DNA from 2 places in the Furfurilactobacillus rossiae genome. Region 2 is predicted to be linked to the other one. Evidence: predicted binding sites of a transcription regulator. Region 2 holds the regulator's gene; the other holds the start of a gene.

Region 1 (12,895 bases), 860 kb from region 2:
CTTGCGCATATTGAAGCGGTTGCACTATGATAAACACGATGATAACGCTGATTTGTTGGAGATGTAATTCATATGGCAATAAGTGAGCAAAAACAGTCGTTTCAACTTCACTTACAGGATTTAACGAACCGTAATGCTTCATTCTTAGAGACCATCTACGCGTTGGCAAACGGACATCTAGGCGTGCGTGCCAGCAATCCATTACAGGGGAACCTGCGATTAGATGAAGGGATGCCTGGCTTATTTGTGAATGGCTTTTATGATTTGAGCCACATTACATATGGGGAATCATACGCGGGTTACCCGGAAAATAACCAAACCATCGCTCAGTTACCTGACCCACGATACCTCGTCATTGAGGTTGATGGAGAACGATCGGATCAAACGACATTTGCCACTCGAGTTGTGGATAAAAACCTTGATATGGAAACGGGGTTACTCAATGAATTGTTTGAGATAACCACACCTTCTGGAAAAATACTCCAGTTATCCTTATCGACGTTTGCGTCACAGGCTGATGATGGCATTTACTGTGTCAGCTACACCATTCGGCCGATTAACTTTAGCGGGGCGGTAAAGCTGTACAAACAGCACCCCTATATTGACCAGGTATTTACCAGGGACGGCGATATTCGTGCGGTGTCGCGAAATAACATTTTGGATCGGCAGTTTTTGAATGCGGACTTTCCGGCCATGCAGATCACGACACAACGGAGTCAATTGGGGCTAGTCCTTATGTGGCGTTATTTGGGCGAAGACTCCTTGGTTAAGTTTGACCGTTCGGACGGTATGCCCAAGTATGTAATGGATCTTGACCTCCAACAAGGGTTGGCAGAATCCTTTGACTTCGGTTATTCCGTTGGGCGGATTCACAGCCTAATGGATGTCGCGATGAACCACACGCAATACTTGAAAAACGCAAACGCACATCTGGAACATCATTCGTTTTCAACCTTGTTTACAGAATCTGCCCACAAGATGCAGGAGTTTTGGCACAATTCGGATATTCGGATTGATGGTGACCCAGAGACGCAAAAGGGGATTCGCTTTAATCTCTTCCATCTGCATCAGTCTGCTGGTCACGATGGGAAGACCAGCATTCCGGCCAAAGGACTCACCGGGGCAGGTTATGAAGGGCATTATTTCTGGGATACCGAAATGTTTATGCTACCGGCCTTCATTTATACAGACCCGCAAATGGCCCGGGCGTTGCTAACGTATCGTTACCATACGTTGGACGAGGCACGGCGTCAGGCTCGAGACTTTGGCTTGGACGGCGGGGCAATGTTTGCTTGGCGAACAATCAATGGGATGGAAGCGTCGCCCTACTTTCCTGCTGGTCTGGCGGCTGTGCATATTAACGCGGATATTGCGTATGCGGTCGCTGAATACGTGCAGGTCACAGATGATCAGGATTTCTTGGTAAAAATGGGATTTGAACTGATCTTGGAGACGGCGCGCTTCTGGCAGCGCTTCGGCAGTTTCGGTATTGATGGGCCTCAGGGCGGTAAGTTTGTGATTAATAAAGTGACTGGACCCGATGAATATTCGGCAATGGTGAATAATAATTATTACACCAACCGGATGGCTCAACACAATTTACGTTTAGCCGTTAGCTATGCTAAACAGCTTAAGAAGAGTCATCCAAGCAAGTTAGAAGAGCTTGGGGTGACCGAAAAGGAATTACAGTCCTTTACACACATTGCAGATAGCATGTACCTGCCGTTTGATAAAGAACTCGGTGTTAAGATGCAGGATGATGGTGCCTTTAACATAGAGATTTGGCCATTTGACCAGACGCCGCGGGATAATTACCCATTGTTACTTCATTACCACCCAATGCGTTTGTATCGCCATCAAGTCAACAAGCAAGCTGATACACTGATGAGTGACTTATTGTTCCCGGCTGATCAAGATATTGAACAGCTCAAACGTGATTTTGATTACTATGAGCCATTAACGACACACGATTCATCGTTATCGCGACCAATCTTTAGTATTCTGGCTCATCGAATTTTAGCGCATCACAAAGCGTACCGTTATATTGCCGAATCAATCCTAACTGATTTAAACAATAGTCAGGGCAATTCCCAAGACGGCGTGCATGTTGGCAACATGGGTGCTAGTTGGATGGAAATGACGTTAGGCGTAGCCGGCATGATTCGCGCTGACCGTGGCTTGGAGTTTCATCCACACTTACCGGTTCAGTGGTCAGCATTGACGTTCAAGATTCGTTATCGTGGCAGTCAGTTTGAAATGCACATCACACGTAATCAAGCGCACTTTAGCCTGATTGAGGGTGATCAGGTGACAGTTTACTGTGACGGACAGGAAGTGGCCTTAAGCAGCAAAGCACCAGTCAAACGGATGATGACCGTTAATTTAACGGAGAAATAGAATTGATATTAGGAGAGGGCGACCGGCTTTCTCAGATAATTCAAATGCGACGTTTATGGGGCTTTCTCATGAACGTCGTATTTTTTTAGTTAGATGAACAAAGGACAGTGCTTTGTTTCACACTCGCGGCAATTTCACCAAATTAAAACTGAAGTCTTATGCCCAAATCTATAGAAATAGCCGTAAATGGCACGAGAAAACCCCGACAACTTCAAAATTGCCGGGGTTCGTTCGATAAATTTAGCTGTGCGTTGCTCTATCTATGTGTTGATACGAAAACTAATTCTGGTGAACAGCTTCCATTTGTTCGAAGTAGGCTGTTTCTTTCTTAGCTTCAGCAGCTTGGTTCTTTTTGTTGTACCAAGGGGAGATAGTGAAAGCTAAGAAGTCATTCATCAAGTAGACAGAACTGTTAACAAACATGGCTAACGTAGCGTCACCTTGACGGAAGGAAACGGCCCACAAAACCATTTGGGCTAAACCAGACGCAACCCACCAAATGTATTGTTGTTTGAACCGCATGAAGCAGATGACACCGGCACAAGCGGAGATACTGAATGAAATGGCATCAATCCAGGGACGAGGGTCGTTGGTAACTGCGCCAATGACGTAACCGGAGATCCCGTAAACAACTAATGTAGCAATAATAGCAACTGTGGTACTGCGCCATGTAAATGAACGAATTTTGCTGACCATGTTTTTGTTCCAGCTTGGGCTTAGCAAAACTGGCAGGTCAAGTGTGGCCATGTAAACAATCTGTTCACCGATGGACAGGTAGTTTTTGGCAGAAAAACCAACATAAATAAAGCAAAGTGCTGATAATACACCAAGCAAACCATTAACACTCTTAGCTTGGTTGATGGCTAAGATACAAAGTACCCCAAGTGTCGTCCCGATGAACGTGATCAGACTAACCAAACTGAAGGGGTTTGAAACTAAGGTCATCACTTGGGCACCTAACGAAAAACCGAAGAGCCAGTATGAAGCCTTGTGCCAGCCAGTTAACTGGTGGCCGAGAAACTTAAAATAATTGGTAACGTGACGCATGAAAAGATCTCCATTCTATGATTTGTATTTGTGGCCCGGTAGAAGTAAAAGATTCAGGCCCGCAACGCACTGATAGATATGTTAGCACCCAGACCGTGGAAAACAAAATGCCTGTTAAACGCTTATTGTATGTAGCATGGGTTACCGGTACGTGGTGATTTGAGACCGTAATGGCGGCGTTGAGAGCTATTTTGTGGTGGACACAAGATGATGTGAAAACTTTTTTGAAAAATCTATATATTGTATATGAAAGTTGTGAAAATGAATGAAAACGATTTGCTATAATTTTTGAATTTCAACGGTAAAACCGTGTCAGAGCAAAGAAAAGGCTCCATAAAATGGCTGTGAAAGCCCATTTTATGGAGCCACAACATCTAGATGCCTCATTGAGGGGGGAGTGAGTCAACTAGATGAGTTGGAAACTAAGTTGTTGGTCGCGCAGTTTGAAAATCTGACCGAGATGGCTGAACCGCAATTGCAGGCGTTTAACGCCATCCAAGTTAGTGTCCAGAATTTCAATGCGGTAAGCGGCAGTTGGAGCCGGGTGAATCAGGTTAAATGTGATGTATTTACCTTTAGGGAAGTGAATGCTGTGATGGCCAAGTTCGTTATGGAAAATTGTAATCATAGTTATTCCTCCTTGTGTTTGCTAAGTATGAGTACGAGTTTAGCATGCGTTTTTGAGAAGGGGTAATTATGTGCCTGTGAGTTAAAAATATAGATATTCACTAGAAAGTATCGTAATCAGAAACTTAATGGGTTTAACGATTAGTCGTCATCCTGGGTGTGATCGTCATTTGTATCGACCGAGTTGTTATCATCGGATTGATTGTTTGATTCTGTATCATCTTGATCATCGTTGGTGTCGTTATCGCTGGACTGGTTATCGTTGTCATTAGAATCAGTGGTGCTATCCTGTTGATTATCGGAGTCACTGTTCTGACTATTGCTATCCTCACTGGAGCTATTACTTTCCTGTTCGGATTCTTCCTTTGCGTCTTGAGCGCCAAGATTTTCAGCACCAGCAGTTAAGTGGGCGAGTGCATCTATGTCCGATTGTGAATGAATCCATTCTTCAGCTAGAGCCTTTTTGGAATGAGTTTCGTTGGTAAAGGTGCTACTTGCGCCTTCACCTGAGGATGGTGCAATCGTAACCGAATTAGCATTAACAGAAATTAACTTGCAACTAGAATCTACTGTTCCTTGTGAGAGCATTTGTTGATGATTTTCAGGGTCAGTATCTAAACTAAACGACGCTAAATTGGTCGCACTGATACTATCGTTTGATGAATAATTCCAGTCCTGAATATAGGCAAGAACGTACCACTCATTGTCACTGAGTTTAGCAGCTAATTCCATACTCGAGTCTACGCTGGCGTTTTGATTACTTGAGCTGGAATTATTAGATGTTGCGGAAACGGAAGCAGACGAGCTATTTGAATTTGAGACTTTTTCTGAACCGGCCCTATTACTTTGTTTTGCACTTGAATTTGTGCGAACAGAATTCGTACGATGGCTAGTTGTGTTATTACTACAGCCGGCTAGAATAAGTGCACTTAATACCACAATACTGAAGGTCAATGTTTTTTTCATTATGAATCTCCTTAAAAGGTTAAGGCGTTTTGGTGTGCTCCTATGTTCACATAAATCTAATACTAATATGACCTAAAGTAATAATTCGAGCAAGTTTTGATGTCAAAGAAGCGTCATGATTGATCAAAAGGACATCTCGGAATTAAGCGTCGAGATAGAAAAATGCATTACATAGTTTACAAATATTTGTTAGCTGGTTTTCAAGGCAGTTACGCCTTTTATCTTTGCAACTGTGATAGATGGACTACATAAAAAAATTAAAAACAAAAACCGACATTTCAATGAGTCTGAAATGTCGGTTAATTGTGTTTATTCTATTAAAGCTTCCGATGCGCTTGGGGGGAATCGAACCCTCATCTCAAGAACCGGAATCTTACGTGCGATCCATTACACTACAAGCGCAAACCGTTTATACCAAACAGGTACCCTACTATATTAGCGAAAACGGTTCGGAAACACAAGTCTATTTAACCGATTTTCAATGGAATTGGTTGGTTCCCGGTTGAAAGGAAAGTTAGCTGCTTATGAATGGCCAACTATTTGTCAGTTTGTCTGCCCTATAAACGACAGTGTGCATTGATGTCAGTAAGCTCATTGAAAAGACTATCAAATTTCATAATTATGTTTTTAACGCTTTCTGTTGTTAAATATCTAAAAAATGTTGACGTAAATTGCTTGACCCTTGTCTGTACACTAATGTTATATTGAGCGCAATGTTAGTGCTGATGAATCGAAAGGGAAAGCAGATGAATATTGCTCAATTTGCTAAGTTAGCAGGCTGCACTGTTGAAACGCTAAGATATTATGACTGGGCCGAACTGTTTCAACCACTTCGCCGTGGAAGTGGGTATCGTGAGTATGCTCAGACTGATTTAGATGTCGTCAAAATGATTATTAATCTTCGTAAAGCCGACGTTGACGTTAAGACGATTAAACAAATAATGGTCCTTTTCAAAACGCCGGTGACAACGGCATGCTACGATGACACACTTTCATTTATTGCCGGACAAAAACAATCTTTTAAAGAAAAGGCCGAATTGTTTGCGCGGTTGGCAAAAATCACCAACACTCTGCAGTCACAGGTGATGAATGGCGAACCCTTAACTACGCTTCAAAGAACCTTGAAAAGGGCAGGTGAGGGAAATGCTTAAACTGGCAAACGATGGTGTTCGTTTTGTATTCGAACAGGCCACATTGCTATTGATTGTTTGGAGCGGTTTCAGAGGCAATTTAGTGAGTAAAGTGGTGATTGGCATTTTAATTCCCATTGTTGCCGTCATTTTTTGGACGCAGTATATGGCGCCAGCTTCTCCCAAACGTCTGACAGAAAGTCGTCGAATAATCGCCGAATGTGTTTTATTTGGCGGCACAGGTGTTTTGGTCGCCCAAAGGTTTAGTTCAAAATTGGCAATTGCCTACTTGATCATTATTACGATTAATACAATTTTGGACCATGCGTTAAATGCATAGTCGGCCTAGTTGATGAAACGCGTATTTTTGGCTTTCCAGTCATTTAGTTTGATGCGAACCCAGAAGCTATAAATGCCTAGCGTAATAATTGACAGCAACAGCCACTTAATCCAGTTTCCAAATAAACCAACGGCGGAACCGGTAAATTGCATTCGATGACCATCAATGACCGTATGATTGATTCGCCAACCGTAGAGCATCGTAATCGACCATGGATAGCAAATGCCTAAGGTGAAAAAAGTGACGAGAAAACCTAAAATTGACCAACCGATGTAGGCGAGTAAACCACCATCGAAGAAAGAATTACGACCATATTTCATTTCCATACTAGAAGCCTCGTGTTCATAATAATAGTTTAATAACTTGATTCTACTAATTCCAGATTGTGTTAGCAATGAGTTTCGCTGGATTCAGCCGACTTGACAGGTCGTAGGCAATCCGGTTTATGATAATCTTGTTTGAATGTGAAAACTAAGAAGAGGTGCACAGATGGGTCAAACAAAATTTGAATTACCTAAAGTCGGTTTTGGTACGTATCAGCTGACGGGCGAGACTGGTATGAACACGATTAAACAAGCCATTAATACAGGATACCGCCTAATCGATACGGCTATTAGCTATGAAAATGAAGGTGCAGTGGGTGCCGCCATTAAGGCCAGCGATGTCGATCGTGATCAGTTGATTGTGAGTTCAAAGTTGCCCGGCCGTGACTATCATCATGACGATGCGATTAGTGCCGTTCAAGAATCCCTGTATCGAAGTGGCTTAGATTACTTTGATTTATTTCTATTACACTGGCCCAATCCTAAACAGAATTTGTATGTGGAAGCTTGGACGTCTCTGATAGAAGCGCAACGTCGTGGGTATGTTAAGTACATCGGTGTTTCAAATTTCACTGGCGAATACATTGATCGTTTGCGAAATGAAACGGGAATTCAGCCGGTAGTCAATCAGATCGAACTTCATCCGTACTTTAATCAAGAAGCGCAACGTCGGTATGACTACGTAAATGGCATCATCACGGAAGCGTGGAGTCCACTAGGGCGTGCCTCGGCGATGTTGAAAGATCCAGTTTTGCAACAAATTGCTGATAAACATCAGTGTGGCGTTGGTCAAGTGATTTTACGCTGGGAACAATCATTAAATGTTGTGCCGTTACCTAAGGCAGCACACGTTGATCGTCAACGGGCAAACCTGAATTTGGATGCAATTGATTTAGACCAGGCGGACATCACTGCTATAAATCAACTCACTAAGCCTGATGGGCGGACATTCAATCAGGATCCCACGGTTTACGAAGAATTTTAAAGGTGTTGTGGTGGGATTTTGTAACACAAACGCAATAAACAAACGATAAAGCGAAAAAATGACAACCTGTTGTGCTACACAACAGGTTGTCATTTCGTTATCTAGGCAATTTTGTCTTTGAATCATTTAATTGCACACTATATATAGTTATCCACAGGATATCCACATACTACATATTGATTTAAAGCTCGTAACCAGTATTATAAAACTATCATCAATAAAAGGTTGTGAGCGAATGGAGAATGTTCAAATTACGAATCCCTTGGCAATTTTAAAATTATTGCCAGTTCAAAAACGCGGCGGGGCTGTGACTCAATTCTACCCCTATAAGATTGTGTTTGTCCTCCACAAATTGGTCAATGACGAAGATTTAATTAACGAAATTGAACATGATCTCGTGAATGCACTGCACGATTTAGAGATTATTCCAACGGCGGAAATTCATCGGGTTTTACATAATAGCTTATTGAAGCACGATCAAATGAAAGCCGCTGATGCCTATGAGGCCTATTTTAAGCATGATCAGGATCAATTCGCGGCGGCGACAAGTGTTGAGGCTCGTATTCAAAGGTTGTTTAGTCGGGATGCGGACGTGGTTCATGAAAACGCGAATAAGGACAGTCATGTTTTTAACACGCAGCGTGACCTTGAGGCTGGTGCGGCGAGTCGAGCTATTGGTTTAAAAATGCTACCAGATATTGTGGCTAAGGCTCATTTGCGCGGTGACATTCACTGGCACGATCTTGACTATTCACCAGTCACACCTGAAACAAATTGTTGCCTAATCGACTTTGATGAAATGCTGGCACATGGTTTTAAAATTGGTAACGCGTGGGTTTCATCGCCACATTCCATTCAAACAGCGACCGCTCAAATGTCACAAATCATTGCCAACGTTGCGTCACTTCAGTATGGTGGGTGTTCGGCAAACCGGGTCGATCAGCTACTGGCGCCTTACGCGCAACTGAATTACGACAAGCACATGGCAGATGCTGAACAGTGGGTCGCCGAAGATAAACGTGAGGATTACGCGCGTCAAAAGACGCAAAAAGATATTTACGATGCTATGCAGGCCTTGGAGTACGAAATTAACACGTTGTATTCGTCACAAGGGCAGACGCCATTTACAACGGTGAACTTTGGATTGGGAACTAGCTGGATCGAGCGCGAAATTCAACGGGCTATTTTACAGATTCGGATTAAAGGTCTGGGTAAAGAACACCGGACCGCAATTTTTCCGAAACTGATTTTTACCGTTAAACGCGGGCTCAACTTGAATCCACAAGATCCTAATTATGATATTAAGCAATTAGCGATTGAGTGTTCAACCAAACGAATGTATCCAGATCTCTTGATGTATGACAAAATCAAAGCGCTCACTGGCAGTTTTAAGACGCCAATGGGGTGTCGTTCTTTTCTCCAAGGATGGAAAGATGAAAACGGCGTGGAGGTTAACTCTGGCCGCATGAACTTAGGCGTGGTGACTGTCAACTTGCCACGGATTGCGTTGTCAGCACACGGCGACAAAAAGCTGTTTTGGGATATTTTTGAAGAACGCATGGCCGTTTGTCATACGGCACTGGCTTACCGAATTGAGCGAACGAAAGAAGCTAGGCCGGAGAACGCACCGTTACTCTATATGTATGGTGCGTTTGGCAAACGACTTAAAGTGGATGACGACGTTGATGAGTTGTTCAAGAATGAACGGGCGACAATTTCACTTGGTTACATCGGTATCTATGAAGTATGCACGACCTTCTATGGACCTAAATGGGAACAGAATCCTGAAGCGCACGATTTTGCTGAAAAGATTGTGGCCGCACTGCGTGAAAAGTGTAATCAATGGGCAAAGGAAAGCGGGTATCACTATAGTCTGTATTCCACCCCGGCTGAATCGCTGACCGACACGTTTGCCAAGGATGACATTGAGAAATTTGGTCGGGTGGCTGACGTGACTGACAAAGAGTATTACACGAATAGTTTTCACTATGATGTTCGTAAACACCCGTCACCGTTTGAAAAACTGACGTTTGAAGAAGTCTTTCCTAAATATGCGTCAGGCGGTTTTATTCATTACTGTGAGTACCCGAACTTGAAGCAAAATCCTAAAGCCCTCGAGGCCGTTTGGGACTGGGCCTATGATCACGTCGGCTATCTAGGCACTAACACGTCTATTGACCAGTGTTTCAAGTGTGGTTTCAAGGGCGAATTCAAGGCGACAGCCAAGGGTTTTGAGTGCCCACAATGTGGAAATCACGATCCACAATATTGTGACGTGGTCAAAAGGACGTGTGGTTATTTGGGCAACCCACAGCAACGCCCAATGGTTCACGGTCGTCACATTGAGATTACGTCACGAAAGAAAAACATGACTTCGGAGATGATTAAACATGCAGCAGCGTACGAAAGGACCAAACAATCCGACACCCAAAGAATGGCTCGCCAGTGAGCACAGTCTAGATTATGTGGCGGACTACAAACCGTTTAATTTTGTTGACGGGGAAGGGGTGCGTTGCAGCTTATACGTTAGCGGCTGCTTATTTCATTGTCCGGGTTGTTACAATGTGGCTGCACAGAACTTTCATTATGGGCATCCGTATACACAAGATCTAGAGGACCAAATTATCACGGATTTGAGTCAGGATTATGTCCAAGGTTTGACACTACTGGGTGGTGAACCCTTTCTCAACACACATGTTTGCATTCAGCTGTGCAAACGAATTCGTCGGGAGTTTGGCCACGATAAGGATATTTGGTCATGGACTGGTTACAAATGGAACGAATTGCTGAAGGACTCTGATGACAAGCTTGAGTTATTGTCGTTGATTGACATTTTGGTTGATGGGCGGTTCCTTGAGTCACAGAAGGACTTAACGTTGCAATTTCGTGGGAGTTCAAATCAGCGAATTATTGACGTGCCGAAGTCGTTAGCTCAAGACCAGGTTGTGATTTGGGACAAACTCGTTCGTTAATTGCTGATGGTTATGTGCATGTTGATTGTCGGCTGTAGTTGGAAAATCAATATGCACTCGTCTAGGGAGCGATTTATTGTTACGTTCTTCGGCTTTAATTCCCGTACTTCGCTTCTACGTTCGAGTTCTGTGAAACGATTGGTCAATAAAAAACATTTCAAAAGCTAGATGCTAATATGGCTAGTTTTTGAAATGTTTTTCTGTCGAGGCGGTTGTTTGAAAGAAGGAGTTAGTTAAATGTCCTTGAAACCGCTTCCATCAAAATCTATAATGGCTCTAGTAAAGTTTAGTAAAAATTGTGGAGGCATCCTTTATGAATTTTAGTCAGCAACCGTTTGGTAAATTGAGTGATGGTCGGTCAGTCGACCAATTAATTTTAAGTAATGATAATCAAGTATCATTACGTGTATTGACGCTAGGAGCAACGTGGCAAGGATTTGACGTGCCCGATGGCAACAATCGTAAGAATTTGTTGATCAGCTACGATCAACTCAAGGATTACGAAGCCACACCGTTTTATGTTTGTAAGACAGTTGGTCGGGTAGCTGGTCGAATCGGCCAAGCGACTTACGACATTGATGGGACGAGTTATCACAGTGATCAGAACGAAAACAAAAACACGTTACACGGTGGCCTACATGGCTTTTCTGACCGTGTTTGGCGGGTTGTTGGCCACCAAGAGACGAGCGACACTGTTTCCGTTACATTAGGGATTAGCGTTCAGGGTAGTGAAGATAATTTTCCTGGTGACATGGATGTTCTTGTGACCTATAGTTTGACGAATGCCAACCGAGCAACGTGGTCAATCACGGGTACAGCAACAGCCAAGACACTGTTTAACCCCACGTTACACACATACTTTAATGTGACGGATAACGAAGCATTGACGACGCAACAGTTGCACATTAACGGCAAGCAACGTGTTTTGTTGAACAGCGAAAAGGTTCCTACTGGTGAACTCAGTGATGCTACTGGTACAGCCTATGATTTCAGTAAGACGGGGACTGTGACGGATCATTTGGCTCAGTTGAAAGAAGAAAACGGTGGCAAGGAATTCGATGATGCATACCGTGTCAATGGGGATGAACATACGCCGATTGCAACGGTTAGTGACCCAGCTAGTGGCCGCGCTGTGGACCTGTATTCTAGCCGGAATGGCTTGGTGATTTTTACTGCTGACCCATTAGCTTATGATAAGGATGAGGCTTATCAGGCCAGCCATCCTTATACGGCCTTGGCGATGGAAGCACAATGGCTACCAGATGCCATTCATCACGATGGTTTTGGCGATGTTGTGTTACCAGCAAATGCGCCACAGACGTATAGCATCAGTTACCAATATCGGGAAATGAAATAGTTTAATTAGGTTAAATGACGTCCGTTTGATGTTCAGCAGTAGCTGATATCAAGCGGACGTTTTGTTTGTCAGTTGAAAAAAGAGACTAAAAAAGTTTAGTAAAAATATTTATAAGCTATGAAACTGATTGGGCAGGCAAAACAACCGGTTGCATAGCATTTGTATACAAAATCACATTGTTGAAACTTTTAGTAAAACTGTTATTATCGACTTTGAAATCGCTTACATAACTATTTTATTTGGAGGTTAGCAAGATGGCTGATAAGAATCAGAAAATCAAAATTGACCCTGATAAGTTTGCACGTGCAGTGCTGGGCGGTAATGCTCAACGCGAGGGCGAGGAAAACAAGTTGTACATCAAACGTCAATTGACGTTATACCTTGAATCCGTTTTACTCGTGCAAGATTTCAACGGTTTGGAAGAAACATCATTCGACATGGCAAAAGAAAAGCAACGTAATGCCATTCTCGAAAAAGTCATTGAGCGTCGCTATAACTAATTCGACAAACGAACGTTAAATTAGTCGAATGGAAAAAGGAGAACTTGAAAATGAATCAAGTTAAACAATATTTATCCTATGCGCTTGGGGCGTTCGGTCACGACGCATTCTATGCAACACTTAGCACTTATTTTGTTATTTTCGTTACTAGTCAATTATTTAGTTCAGGTAATCATGCAAATGATGCCAAGATGATCAGTGCTGTTACTCTTACCATGATGGTCATTCGGATTATCGAAATTGCATTTGAT
Region 2 (12,895 bases):
TTTTCTCAACAGTTAATAAGTCTACAGGAGCTACTTGGCTTTGTCAAGCGTATTCGACTACGCCCTTTCACTGGCAGCTTCCTGTGGTAGCACTAAGTTTAACACAATTCCTAAAATCGTCGCAAACGCTAATCCAGTGAACTGAAAATTGCCTAGTTGCAGATACGCATTACCAATTCCAATGACCATCACGGACGATGCAATCATCAAATTCCGTTTCTTGCCCAGATCTACATGATGATCAATCATCACAGAAACACCACTGGTCGCAATCGTGCCAAATAACAAGAAACTGATGCCGCCAATTACCGGTAGCGGCATGGCCATAATCAAGACATTCAGTTTGTTAATGAAGGCAAAGATAATTGCAAACATGGCAGCACCCATCAACACATAAACACTGTGTACCTTAGTAATTGCCATCACTCCGATATTTTCACCGTAGCTGGTAACTGCCGGTCCACCAATCAGTCCCGCAACGATAGAAGCCGTGCCATCCCCAGCGAGCGTTCTGTTTAGACCTGGATCCTTGAAGAAATTTCGGTGTGTAAGATTATCCAGCACCATAATGTGCCCCATATGCTCCGTCATTGTAACAAACGCAATGGGTGCAATGGTCACAATCGCCCCCCATTCCAAGTGAAAATGATAGGTTAATCCAGGCACCTGAAATTTGGGTAACTTAAACCATGGTGCCACAGCAATCGTATGTAGATCAACGATGCCAGCAAATACACTGATCAAGTAACCACACACAATCGCCAACAATACAGGAATTAAACCCAATGATCCCTTTAAAAACATGTTAAAGAAAATTGCCAGCAATAATGTGGTCATCGCAATTGCAAAGTATTCCAAATTATAATGACCGTTTTTCATCATTGCATCTGTCGCCGCACTTCCGGCTAAAGAGAGGCCAATGACCATGACAATCGGCCCGACAACAATTGGCGGTAGTACCTTATCAACCCAATCAGAGCCAATCATGCCGATCAGTAATGCGACAATGAGATACACAGCTCCGACCGCCACGACACCTTGCCCAATGCCTGGATACCCCGTGGTCTTCATTAAGGCGAGCATTGGTGTAATAAACGCAAAGCTCGATCCCATGTAAGCCGGAATCTTTCGCTGGGTGATCATAATATGTAACAGCGTACCTACCCCAGATGAAAATAAAGCAATGCTTGGACTAAGACCAACCAGTAACGGCACAATAACAGTTGAGCCAAACATTGAAAACATGTGTTGAATCGATAAACCTACCCATGGCCAGAATTTAGGCCGATCATGGATATCCAACACTGCAGCGTCATCGTGAAATTCTTTTTGCGTCATTTAAAACGCTCCCTTCCTCACTTCACGCGAACCCGTCCCGGCCTAGACGTTTGATCATCCAAATAAAAAAGACCACTCACCCGGAAGGCAAGTGGTCTGGTTTACGTGTGAAGATGTACTAGAATTGCACAAATCGCGCTATTCTAAACGTCACAACAGCCGTTCCCTTGTTAGCCTCACAGGACTACATTAAAGGTTCATCATGTTGAGTAAATCATAAACAACTTCAATCGATCGGTCAAGTAAATTAGTCTAGTGATACCGCCGAGACACGTTTGTCGTGCACTTCGAAAACTTTATCAGCTGCTTTCAATAATGACCTGTTATAACTATGCGTAATGTAAATAAAGCCAATGTTCAACCTGAATAGACGCTTCTCGATTGTTTCAGCTGTTTTATGATCTAGCCCACTGGACAATTCGTCAAAAATCATAAACCGTTTGTGCGTTAATAAATTGCGAGCTAAGCCGATACGTTGTCTTTCACCGCCCGACAGCGGTCCACCTTGAGTATGAAGAATCATACTCAACCAAGCATTAGTGTGAGCGTGCCCATCAACCGTTTGTAGCTCAGCCCGGTTTAACGCATCGATAAGCTCTCGATCAGTGTATTGATCACTAAACATCGTTAAATTATCCCTAACTGTACCGTCAAAAATGAACGTTTGCTGGTTCTGATAGCCGATCATCTTAGCAATATCTGCGGACCGGCCAACGATTGGTGAGCGACCATCAACAAAAATCGAACCAGCCAACAATGGTCGGTAGCCAAATAGAGCGTTGATTAATGTAGACTTCCCAGATCCACTATCACCAATAATGATGACTTTATCTGATTGATTAATCTGTAAGTTAACGTCTTTCAGTAGTGGTCTTGTATCTTTATCTGCCCCGCCAATCGTCGCGTGAACATAATTGATGAACACATCGTTCTGTTCTGGCAACTGAGCAAGTCTTTCATTATTTTGGGGCACCGCTTCAATAACCAAACGTAGTTGTTGATAAGCACGTTGGCCACCGAAAAAATCAGAAAAAACATCTGCCGCCGTTTCCAATGGAAATGAAATTTGAACCGATAACTGCGTAAAAGTCATAAACGCAGCTAACGTTAAACTGTGGTTCAAAATAAAGTAACCACCAACGACCCAAGTACCAAAGTAAACTAAATCTCCACAAAACTGTGAAATACCGCTGACAACCTTACGCACCAAAATATCGTGATTCTCGCTAACCTTTACATCCGTTGATATGGACGCGTGCATGTTAATAAAGACGTGCTCACGGCCAAAATTCTTAATTGTTGTTAAACCTGAAAACCAGTTTGTAATCGCACTGGTATAACGATCTAGGTTGTTTAGCACCGGCAGTTTAGCGCGTTTTAATTGTCGCTGTGTTATAAGTGGTAATAATATTGCTGGAACATCAAGACTAATAACAATCAGTGTCAGCCGTACATCCACTATCACGCCGAGCAATATGCCTAAAACAAACTGCATGACTAACGATAAACCAAGCAGAAAATTATTGACGTAGCTCTGCTCAACGACTTCTAGCTTACTCGTCAGTAGAGCCACTTTTTCGCCAACCTTGCGCCGATCACCAAAATCCACCGTTAACATCAATCGTTCAAATATCTGCCGTCTTAAATGACACATTGCACCATTGGTAACCTTACCCTTAAGATAACCACCAATTACGTTTACTAATGCAATAAACGCCGTACATAATAAAGTGATCGTCACAACCTGACCAAAGGACATATTGATTTTACGCGTCATATAAGCCGTTAAAAAAGCAATAATTAACGTATAAGCCGTTGTCACAATCGCATGTATTATCGTCACTAAGAAAAAGAGACTAACTAACTTTTTTTGAGGTTTAACCAATACTTGCCACATTTCAATTTCTCCCTATAAAAATCATCTGTGAATTCATTCAGAGATTAAATGGCGAAATTTAGCTGCGTCAAATGGTCAAAAAATTAAATTATAGATTCGTTCGTTTCTGTGGCCATTCATCATCACACAGTCGAATTTTGTCCATTTATTAAAGGAGAAACTTACATTTAGGCTTTCGCTTCCTTAACATGTGTATCTTCGCTAAATAGACTGTCTTGCATGCAATCCGTTTAGCGAAACATTAGAATAGTATTAGAATATTACAAATCAATAAGTAAAACAATATGAAATGTTCAAATCACAAAAATAAGCGCCGCCAGATTAACGTGGCGACACTTATTGAAACTTAACTGCAATTAATTTTCACGAGAATACGAAGCGATATCGTTCAGAACGTCACTCAGGAAGTCCTTACTTGCTTCACTTGTAGACTCATCATGACCGTAACGACGAACAGAAACCGTGTCATCTTGCTTTTCCTTATCACCAACAACTAACGTGTAAGGAATCTTATGCGTTTGGGCATCACGAATCTTGAAGTTCATCTTTTCATTACGATCATCGACCGTTACGCGCACACCGGCAGCTGCTAATTGTTTACGTAACTTCTCAGCGTAATCGCCTTGATGTTCTTCACTAACTGGAATGATAGAAACCTGATGAGGCGCTAACCATGTTGGGAAAGCACCCTTGTACATTTCTGTTAAGTAAGCAGTGAAACGTTCCATCGTTGAAACCAATCCGCGGTGAATCATAACAGGTTGATGTTCTTCACCATCAGCACCGACATAATGAAGATCAAAACGATCAGGCAACATGAAGTCTAACTGAATGGTAGACAATGTCTCTTCATTGCCCAAGGCTGTCTTAGTTTGTACATCCAACTTAGGACCATAGAAGGCTGCTTCGCCTTCAGCTTCAACGTAATCAAGGCCAAGATCATCCATGGCACCCTTCAACATCTTCTGAGCCTTTTCCCACATTTCGTCGTTGGCAAAGTATTTTTCGGTGTTCTTAGGGTCACGGTAGCTCAAACGGAATGAGTAATCCTTAATGTCAAAGTCTGCATATACTTCAACCATTAAGTTCAAAATACGTTTGAATTCATCCTGAATTTGATCAGGAGCAACGAATGTGTGACCATCGTTCAATGTCATTTCACGGACACGTTGCAAACCAGATAACGCGCCAGACTTTTCATAACGGTGCATCATACCTAATTCAGCAATCCGCAATGGCAATTCACGGTAAGAACGAATGTGATGTTTGTAAATTTGAATATGACTTGGGCAGTTCATTGGACGCAGTTCCAACATTTCACCATCACCCATGTCCATTGGTGGGAACATGTCCTCACGATAGTGTTCCCAGTGACCAGATGTCTTATAAGCATCCAAGTTCATGAGAACTGGCGTGTAAACATGTTCATAACCATGCTGAATTTCCTTGTCAATAATGTAACGTTCAATGGTACGACGAATCGTTGCGCCATTTGGCATCCAGTATGGCAGGCCGGCACCGACTTTAGGATCAACAAAGAACAAATCCAAGTCGTTACCAATCACACGATGATCGCGTTCACGAGCTTCCTTACGGCGAACATCGTCGGCATCCATGTCTTTTTGATTGAAGAAGGCTGTCCCGTAAACCCGTTGCAACATTGGGTTAGATGACTTACCTTCCCAGTACGCGCCCGCAACAGACAGCAACTTAAAGATCTTGACGTCACCAGTTGATGGCATTTGAACACCATCACTTAAATCAACGAAATCACCTTGACGGTAAACAGCAACCTGACCATCATTGGCAGCGGCTGCTTGCTTAACCAATTGTGTTTGATAAGGGTCCCCATCAACCAATTTAAGCGCGTCAGCCTCAGCCAACACTTCACGGGAAATTGGCAAGTTAGCCTTCACAATCTCCTTCATTTTGGCTTCAATGGCTGGCAAGTCATCTGAACTAACTTGGTGATCGGCATTGTCCGTATCAAACGAAAAACCGTCATCACTGGCCTCACCTTGACCAAAATGCATTTCTGGATAAAGTTGGTGAAGCGCGTTGGCTAACACTTGAGATGCAGTGTGGCGAAGTACAGTCAACCCTTCTGGTGTATCTTTCGTGACAATTTCAATCTTGCCATCTTCCGTTAACGGTGCTTCATAATCAACTAACTCACCGTTAAATTTTCCGGCTACAGCCTTTTTAGCGAGGCTAATGCTGATTGACTTGGCAACATCTGCCGTCGTTGAGCCATTGGCAAACGGCTTAACAGCGCCGTCTGGAAACGTAATCTTAATATCTGCCATTCTGCTTTTCCTCCTTGAAATTACACCTTGCAGTTCTGCTTATTTATGACATGAAACAAAAAACGTCCCTAACCGCAATCGCGGTCAGGGACGTCATCAACGTTGTTCCACCCAAAATTCACAGTTAGAGCATATCGCGCTCAATAACTGCCTCTAGTGACCAATAACGCGGTCAATCGGTCCAGCTTGATCACCGGACGCTTGAATCAGGGGTAACACCACTTAACACCTGCATCCTTCCACCACCGGACGCTCTCTAAGAGGTTTGTTAACTGACATCATATCTGATTGGTTTACAAAACTTATTAAACCACAAAATAATTGCTTGTCAATCACTAGACGATAAAATGACTCGGAAAAATCGGGCACAAAAATTAATGATTGACGTTTAAAATCCACATGAAGCCAATGAAGACAAAGAACAAGACGTACATTAACGGATGAACTTCACGACCACGTTTGGCAGCAATCATTGTAATTGGATAAGTGATGACACCCAGCGCTAATCCGTCTGAAATACTGTACGTCAACGGCATGCCCAAGACAATTAAAAACGATGGAATCGCAATTTCCATTTTTGTCCAATTAATTCGTGCCAACGACTGCGCCATCAGTACCCCAACGATAATAAGTGCGGGCGCTGTCACCTGACTAGTCACGACCGTCAAAAGTGGCGAAAAGAACATTCCAAGGACAAACAAAATACCAGTTGTGATGGCAGTTAAACCACTTCGTCCACCAACAGCAATCCCAGCTGATGATTCAACGTACGCACCAACCGGTGATGTACCTAACACAGAGCCTGCCAGCATCGCTGTAGAATCAGACATCAACGCTTTACCAACTCGTGGCATTTCGTTGTTTTTCATAAAGCCCGCCTGCTGGGCAAGCCCCACCAACGTACCCGCCGTATCAAAAAAGGTTACTAACAGGAACGTCAACACAACTACCCACATTTGAACGGAATTAATATCACCAATGTGCTTAATGCCAACGCCAAATGTTGGTGCCAAACTTGGTGCGCCAGCAACCAACTGATGTGGCATCGGAATCAATTTCGTTATGAGTCCAACAATTGCAGTGGCCGCCATCCCGATAAAAATACCCCCAGGGACACGCATTACCATTAAAATCGATGTCAAGATGAGACCAAAGATCGTTAGCCAAGTTGTCGCTGTGGAAAATGATCCTAAGCCAACCACAGTTGACTTGTTGGCGGCAATCAAACCACCATCATGCAGCCCAATAAAAGCAATAAACAAACCAATACCACTCGAAATCGCATACTTTAAATCCGATGGAATCGCATTAATAATCATTTCACGAAGCTTAAAGATTGTGATTACCAAGAAAATCAGCGAAGCTACAAACACCCCAGCCATTGCCGTCTGCCACGGAACTTTCATTCCGATGACAACTGAGTAAGCAAAAAATGCATTAATACCCAGCGCGGGAGCGGTCGCAATTGGATAACGTGCTAGAACTCCCATCAGAATACAGCCGATGGCACTAGCCAATGCCGTTGCCGTAAACACAGCGCCTTTATCCACACCCGCGGCTCCTAAAACACTCGGGTTCACAAACATGATGTATGCCATTGAAATAAAAGTTGTGAATCCCGCTAGCATTTCTCGAGGAACAGTCGTGTGCAATTCATCCAACATAAAATAATGATTCATTTTTTCAATCACGAGTACAGGCTCCCTTAGATAATTATTCCTAAAATTCACATAACGGCCGTTAGCGATTGTTCGGATATGATTCATTGAAGAACGAGTAATATCGTATCATTTTTATTATTAAATGTAAAACACGAACGTATTTTATTTAAAGTCGAACTTTATCTGCAAAATGTAGTACGAATTCCGTTAAAAGCTGAACTTTCTTATGATTTTGACTTGAAACTGCGCCAAATTCCTAAAGTGAACCTCTTTAACCGTTATTTATGATCCGTTGCAAACGAAAAAGCTGTGACATAAGTTTGTTTAGAACGAATAATGTGAGGCATATCGCGCTCCAAAATCCTGAGAATTCCGCTTAACCCAAAACTGACCCATTCCCAAAGTTCAGGAATAGGTCAGTTTTATATTAATGCTCGTTCTCAAGTCGAACTTGTGTCACAACACTCTTAAATATTTTATTGTGGCCGACGGTTTGGTCCCTGAATCACGACCTCGTGGCTTAGGAAACGAATTCGCTGCATTAACCGCGCAGCCTTAACTTCTTCTTTTTCACCACGCTGATTAATTGAGAGATGCTGATCTGACAACTGTTGCATAGAAAAGTTTGAACTGAAGAAAGTGGGCAATTCCTCTTGCATTCGATACTCTAAAACAACACCTAACACTTCGTCGCGCACCCATGAGCTCATCGAATCCGCGCCAATATCATCAATCATCAAGATTGGCGCCTGTTTAATAGCATCAACCTTTTCGGCAACATTATTTTTACCAATCGAATTTTTCATCTCCACAGCAAAACTGGGAAAGTGAACTAACGTTGACTGGTATCCCAATGTGGCGAGTTCATTGGCAATAGCGCCGAGTAAAAATGTTTTGCCGACTCCAAAATTGCCATAGAAGTACAGACCTTGATGAAATTCATGCGGTTTTTGTGAATAGTCAGCCACAAATTGCATCGCTTGCCGCAGTGCTTTAGCACGCTGCTCCTCTTCACCGTCCACGTTGTAATCACCAAACGACGCTTGTTCAATCATTTTCGGCATGGAAACTGCATGAACGCGCTTCTTAAGCATTGATCGTTTTTGGGCAAGTAGCGTGTCTTCCGTGGGTTCGTAAGTCACTTCCACATAATGGTCACTGACCACTAATTTTGGTTCGTATCCAGGTGCAAAAACTTGGTGACCAGCACGTAATTTATCACGCTGGCTCACATATTCGTACAATTTGGACCCATTACGTTCCAAAACATCCTCTGCCAACTCATCTTGATGTGCCTTAATGAACGCTTGTACATCGGGATCATTAATCGCATTTGCAATCAACCGTTGGTAATCAGAGTTCAGATTCTGGCGATTAAGTAAATCGCGCATTGATTTTCCTAAGTCCTGCATGATTATTGATCCTCCTGATTCTTTTTAGCCTGATTTAAACGTTGACGTAATTTTTGAATTTCATTAGCGTCATCTTCAGAAGCAGCCACTTCTGAAGTTGGTGTCTGTGACTGAGCGTTCCAATCCGTCAGTTGTTCTCGTGCCCTAGGTGCTCGACCATTTTGACGTTGAATCCGTTGCGATTCCTGCTCTTCCTTGTAGTTTCGCATGTGATCAATTGCTTGCTCTGGCGTCTGCACCTTAGCCTTTGCCCAATCATTAGCGACTCGATCAACATCATTAAGATAAAGGACATTTTTATCGCGATCACTGATAAGGTAGTAAATCAGCATGTTCACCACACTGGGCGCAAACAAGTGTCGATCCATGAATTTAGCCAAAACACGTTGTTCGCCGTCGCTAACATACTGATTCTTTTCAGTCTTTAAACTGGCCAAGAAGTCAGCTGGTGCATACGCTTTAACGGCTGCTACCAATGCTTTTATTTGTGCCTGATCCTGATTGTCACCGGTTGTTGTCACTGGTTGTGTTTGAACATTCTGGGCGTCACCATCGCTTGAGTTCACAGAATTGTCCACAGCCTGAGTCGCTTGAAATTGAGCAGCAACGACTTGTTTGAAACGGTTAGCGTCAAACTGATTTGTTGTCACGCTTGTCGCCTGGACAATAAAGTTAGCTAAACTTCGCTCATTTAATCCATACATCGTCGCTTCAGTAGCAATTAAATCACGTTGATTCATGACTGAATCCAACTCAACGTACTCTCGTTTTAAATAATCGCTTAGCAGTTTGAAGTCAACTTGAACCAAGCTAGATTCACGCTCAGCACGATGATTATCGGACTGAATCGACAACTGCGCTGGTCGGTTAGTTAATTGAGCATCACTCATATGAAATACGGTTAAAAAATCAGCTGATACATTTTTCATCTGGCTTACGTTAACCGTCGGCTGTTCAAATTTTGCCAACAGTTCATCATATCGTGTTTGACCAACCGATTGTAAAAGCAACACGCTGAGTAAATCATCAGCAAAAAAGGCAGTCGCCGAAAGTGGCGACTGCAGTTGATAAGCGTAAACATCCCCTAGTGCGTCTTGCTGGTAAAAACTATCCAACAAGCCGGCTGCTTCCAACCGCTTACGGGCAGCCAGAAAATGATCCAAATCCAATCGCAACCATGTCAACAGCTCACTGTGTTGACGACGATTAGACAACTGGGGGCGCTGACTAGCAAACGTAGTCAACCCTGTGTATAAACCAAATGCAGTAACACCCAATATCGGTGCGTACAACGTTTGCCAGCTCAACAGATGCTGCTCGTCACGAGGTGGCAGTGTAACCACAAATCCTGACCGCGGTGTTAAAGTTGGTGCAACATTCATGACTGACACTCCCTTCTTGTATTCAGCAATTAACGTTTATCCGAGTGTTTGTCCCGTTCAACCATTTCTTTCATTTCATCCAAAAAGACACTCATGTCCTTAAACTGACGATAGACACTGGCAAACCGAATATATGCAATCTCGTCAACATCAGCCAACTCATTCATAACGTACTCGCCAATCAGCTGACTTGAAATTTCATTCTCACCCAGTGCGCGGACCTTTGACTCAACCTTATCAACTACGGTATTCATTTGCTGCATGGTAACCGGTCGTTTTTCTGCAGAGCGAATAATGCCGCGAAGAATCTTCTCGCGACTAAATTCCTCACGGGTGCCATCTTTTTTAATGACTAATAATGGGGCTACTTCAACCCGTTCAAACGTTGTAAATCGAAAACCACATTTTTCACACTCGCGTCGTCGACGAATCGCCTGACCCTCTGCGGTCGGACGACTATCAACAACTCGGGTATCGTTATGGTGACACCGTGGACATTGCATAGCCTGTCTGTGCTCCTTTAATCAATACTAAATCGTTTTAATCCGCAGTCTGACGGACTTTGTCAAGCAAGTTTACCACTTGTAGACGGGTTTCTTCAAGTTGTTGGGAATTATCGATGATCATATCTGCCTTGGCAACTTTGTTAGCCAAGGATAATTGACTCTCAATTCGTTCATTAGCCTCTGCTAACGACAAGTTATCACGTGCCATCAACCGAGCCTGTTGAATCTTAAGTGGAACGCTAACTACCACAATCATGTCAACGTCTTTTTCATAGTGTTGCTCTAAGAGTAATGGCGCATCCAAGACAACTACGGGCGTATTTTGGCTCCTAAACCGATCAATTCGCGACCGAATTACTTTCCGGATAACGGGTTGAACAATTGCATTAAGCTCAGCTAACTTGTCGTCATCATTAAAGACTAGGTTGCCTAATTTGTGACGATCTAACTGACCCGTTGCTGTCAAAACAGTACCGCCAAACACACTCACGATATCTGCCAGAACGGTTGTGTTAGGCGCCACCACCTCGTGAGCGATTTTATCCGCATCAATAATTGGTATGCCTGCCGTTGCAAACATTTTAGAAACTGTTGATTTGCCACTGGCGATACCGCCAGTTAGTCCAATCACCGTTGTCACTTAGAAGTCTCCTTAGTCGCCGCTGCAGAATGTGTCTTGTAAGTAGCTGTCTTGGCAACATGTAGTTTTTGTTCCTTGGGGCAAAACGTGGTGCCCCGCTCACCAACTTTAATTTTCACCATTGTGGTGCCACACCGTTCACAAGGTTCACCGCCGTGACCATATGCGTGAAGTTCATTTTGAAATTCTCCCGCATGTCCAAACGCACTATACGTGAACACTGTCGTACCGTGATGTTCGATTGCCAATTGCAATTCATCAAAGATACTCAACCGTAATCGTTTGATTTGCGCAATGGTCACTGTATTTGCCGGTTGTTCCGGATGAATCTTGCTTAACCATAGCACTTCATCGCAGTAAATATTGCCCAACCCTGCAATGTTGCTTTGATCCAACAGCCAAGTCTTGATTGCTTTACGGCTCTTTGCCATTTTAGCAACTAAATACGCCACACTTAAGGTTTCCGGTGTTGGTTCCGGCCCCAACGTTTTTAGCCCACCAACAGTGTCTTCATCACCAGTATGGATCACAATCATGCGCCCAAATTTACGTGTATCGTTGTAACACAGTAACTGACCGTCACTTAAATGAAAAACAACATGGGTGTGTTTATCCCTTGGCATGTCAGCTGGTGCCCCAAAGTATTTGCCTTCCATTCGCAAATGAGAAACCATCGTCAGCCCGCCATCGAAGCGAAACAACAAATACTTGCCACGCCGATCGACTCGGGTAACTGTCCGTCCAGTCAACAGCGTCACAAAAGCGTCGGCCCCGTTTAACACCATCTTCGGGTAATAAACGTCAATTCCAGTAATCGTTTTTCCAACAACCATCCGCGTTAGCCCACGACGCACCGTTTCAACCTCAGGTAATTCTGGCATCATTCATGCCTCCATTTTGAAATTCAAGCTTTCGATAAATCGTTATTTCGCATCATACCAAGTAGATCCGTGAGCACTTTCAACTTTCAACGGAATGTCCAAACTAACAGCTGAATCCATGATGCTTGGAACTAATTTTTCAAGAATCGGAATCTCTTCCTTGGGTGCTTCAAAGACCAGCTCATCATGAATCTGCAGCAACATAGTAGCCTTTAAATCGCGATCAGTTAAGGCCTTCTGCATTTGAATCATAGCAATCTTAATAATATCTGCTGCTGACCCTTGAATTGGCGTATTCATCGCTGTTCGTGCTGCAAACGAACGGCGGTTAAAGCTCTTCGCATTGATATCAGGCAAGTACCGGCGACGATGCGTGATTGTCTCCACGTAGCCCTGCTTCTTTGCCTGCTCAACAACATCTTCTGTATATTTTTTAACATCGGGATATTCGCGGAAATAAGTATCAATAAATTGTTTTGCTTGAGGACGGGAAATTCCCAGATTTTGTGATAATCCATAATCACTAATTCCGTAAACAATTCCAAAGTTTGTTGCCTTGGCCTGCCGCCGCATTAATGGCGTCACTTCATCATTAGAAGTTAACCCAAATATTCGGCGAGCTGTTGCCGCATGAATATCTTCGTCTTCACGGAAGGCCTCTTGCAAGTTTGCATCCCCCGTAATGTGAGCTAGTACACGCAATTCAACTTGTGAATAATCTGAAGAAAAGATTTCCCAACCATCATGACTTGGCACAAACGCCTTCCGAATTTCACGTCCTTGCTGGGTTTGAATCGGAATGTTTTGTAAATTCGGGTCAACTGAAGATAAGCGACCTGTCTGCGTTAGAGTTTGTAAATAGCGCGTGTGCA

What was found. The regulator NrdR, encoded in region 2, represses ribonucleotide reductase genes. The targets are predictions, from matches to a motif close to ACACNATATATNGTGT.
Region 1: a site for NrdR is predicted at 3,675-3,690, ahead of pnuC (nicotinamide riboside transporter PnuC). Genes of this name have one in related genera too.

What each region holds. Positions count from the first base shown of each region.
Region 1 covers NZ_CP040586.1:2,040,496-2,053,390, reverse strand. Annotated here, with positions in the region: gene LROSL1_RS09980 (glycoside hydrolase family 65 protein) at 73-2,397, shown strand; gene pnuC (nicotinamide riboside transporter PnuC) at 2,677-3,444, opposite strand; gene LROSL1_RS09970 (hypothetical protein) at 3,851-4,072, opposite strand; gene LROSL1_RS09965 (hypothetical protein) at 4,213-5,037, opposite strand; tRNA gene LROSL1_RS09960 (tRNA-Arg) at 5,368-5,439, opposite strand; gene LROSL1_RS09955 (MerR family transcriptional regulator) at 5,784-6,188, shown strand; gene LROSL1_RS09950 (YrdB family protein) at 6,181-6,507, shown strand; gene LROSL1_RS09945 (DUF898 family protein) at 6,513-6,833, opposite strand; gene LROSL1_RS09940 (aldo/keto reductase) at 6,997-7,815, shown strand; gene nrdD (anaerobic ribonucleoside-triphosphate reductase) at 8,051-10,264, shown strand; gene nrdG (anaerobic ribonucleoside-triphosphate reductase activating protein) at 10,206-10,787, shown strand; gene LROSL1_RS09925 (aldose epimerase family protein) at 11,101-12,144, shown strand; gene LROSL1_RS09920 (hypothetical protein) at 12,399-12,644, shown strand; gene LROSL1_RS09915 (glycoside-pentoside-hexuronide (GPH):cation symporter) at 12,695-12,895, shown strand, end outside.
Region 2 covers NZ_CP040586.1:1,185,153-1,198,047, reverse strand. Annotated here, with positions in the region: ribosomal protein L20 leader region at 1-8, opposite strand, end outside; gene LROSL1_RS05580 (uracil-xanthine permease family protein) at 58-1,338, opposite strand; gene LROSL1_RS05575 (ABC transporter transmembrane domain-containing protein) at 1,586-3,235, opposite strand; gene thrS (threonine--tRNA ligase) at 3,592-5,541, opposite strand; gene LROSL1_RS05565 (NCS2 family permease) at 5,916-7,220, opposite strand; gene dnaI (primosomal protein DnaI) at 7,679-8,614, opposite strand; gene LROSL1_RS05555 (DnaD domain protein) at 8,617-9,996, opposite strand; gene nrdR (transcriptional regulator NrdR) at 10,026-10,499, opposite strand; gene coaE (dephospho-CoA kinase) at 10,537-11,142, opposite strand; gene mutM (DNA-formamidopyrimidine glycosylase) at 11,139-12,023, opposite strand; gene polA (DNA polymerase I) at 12,066-12,895, opposite strand, start outside.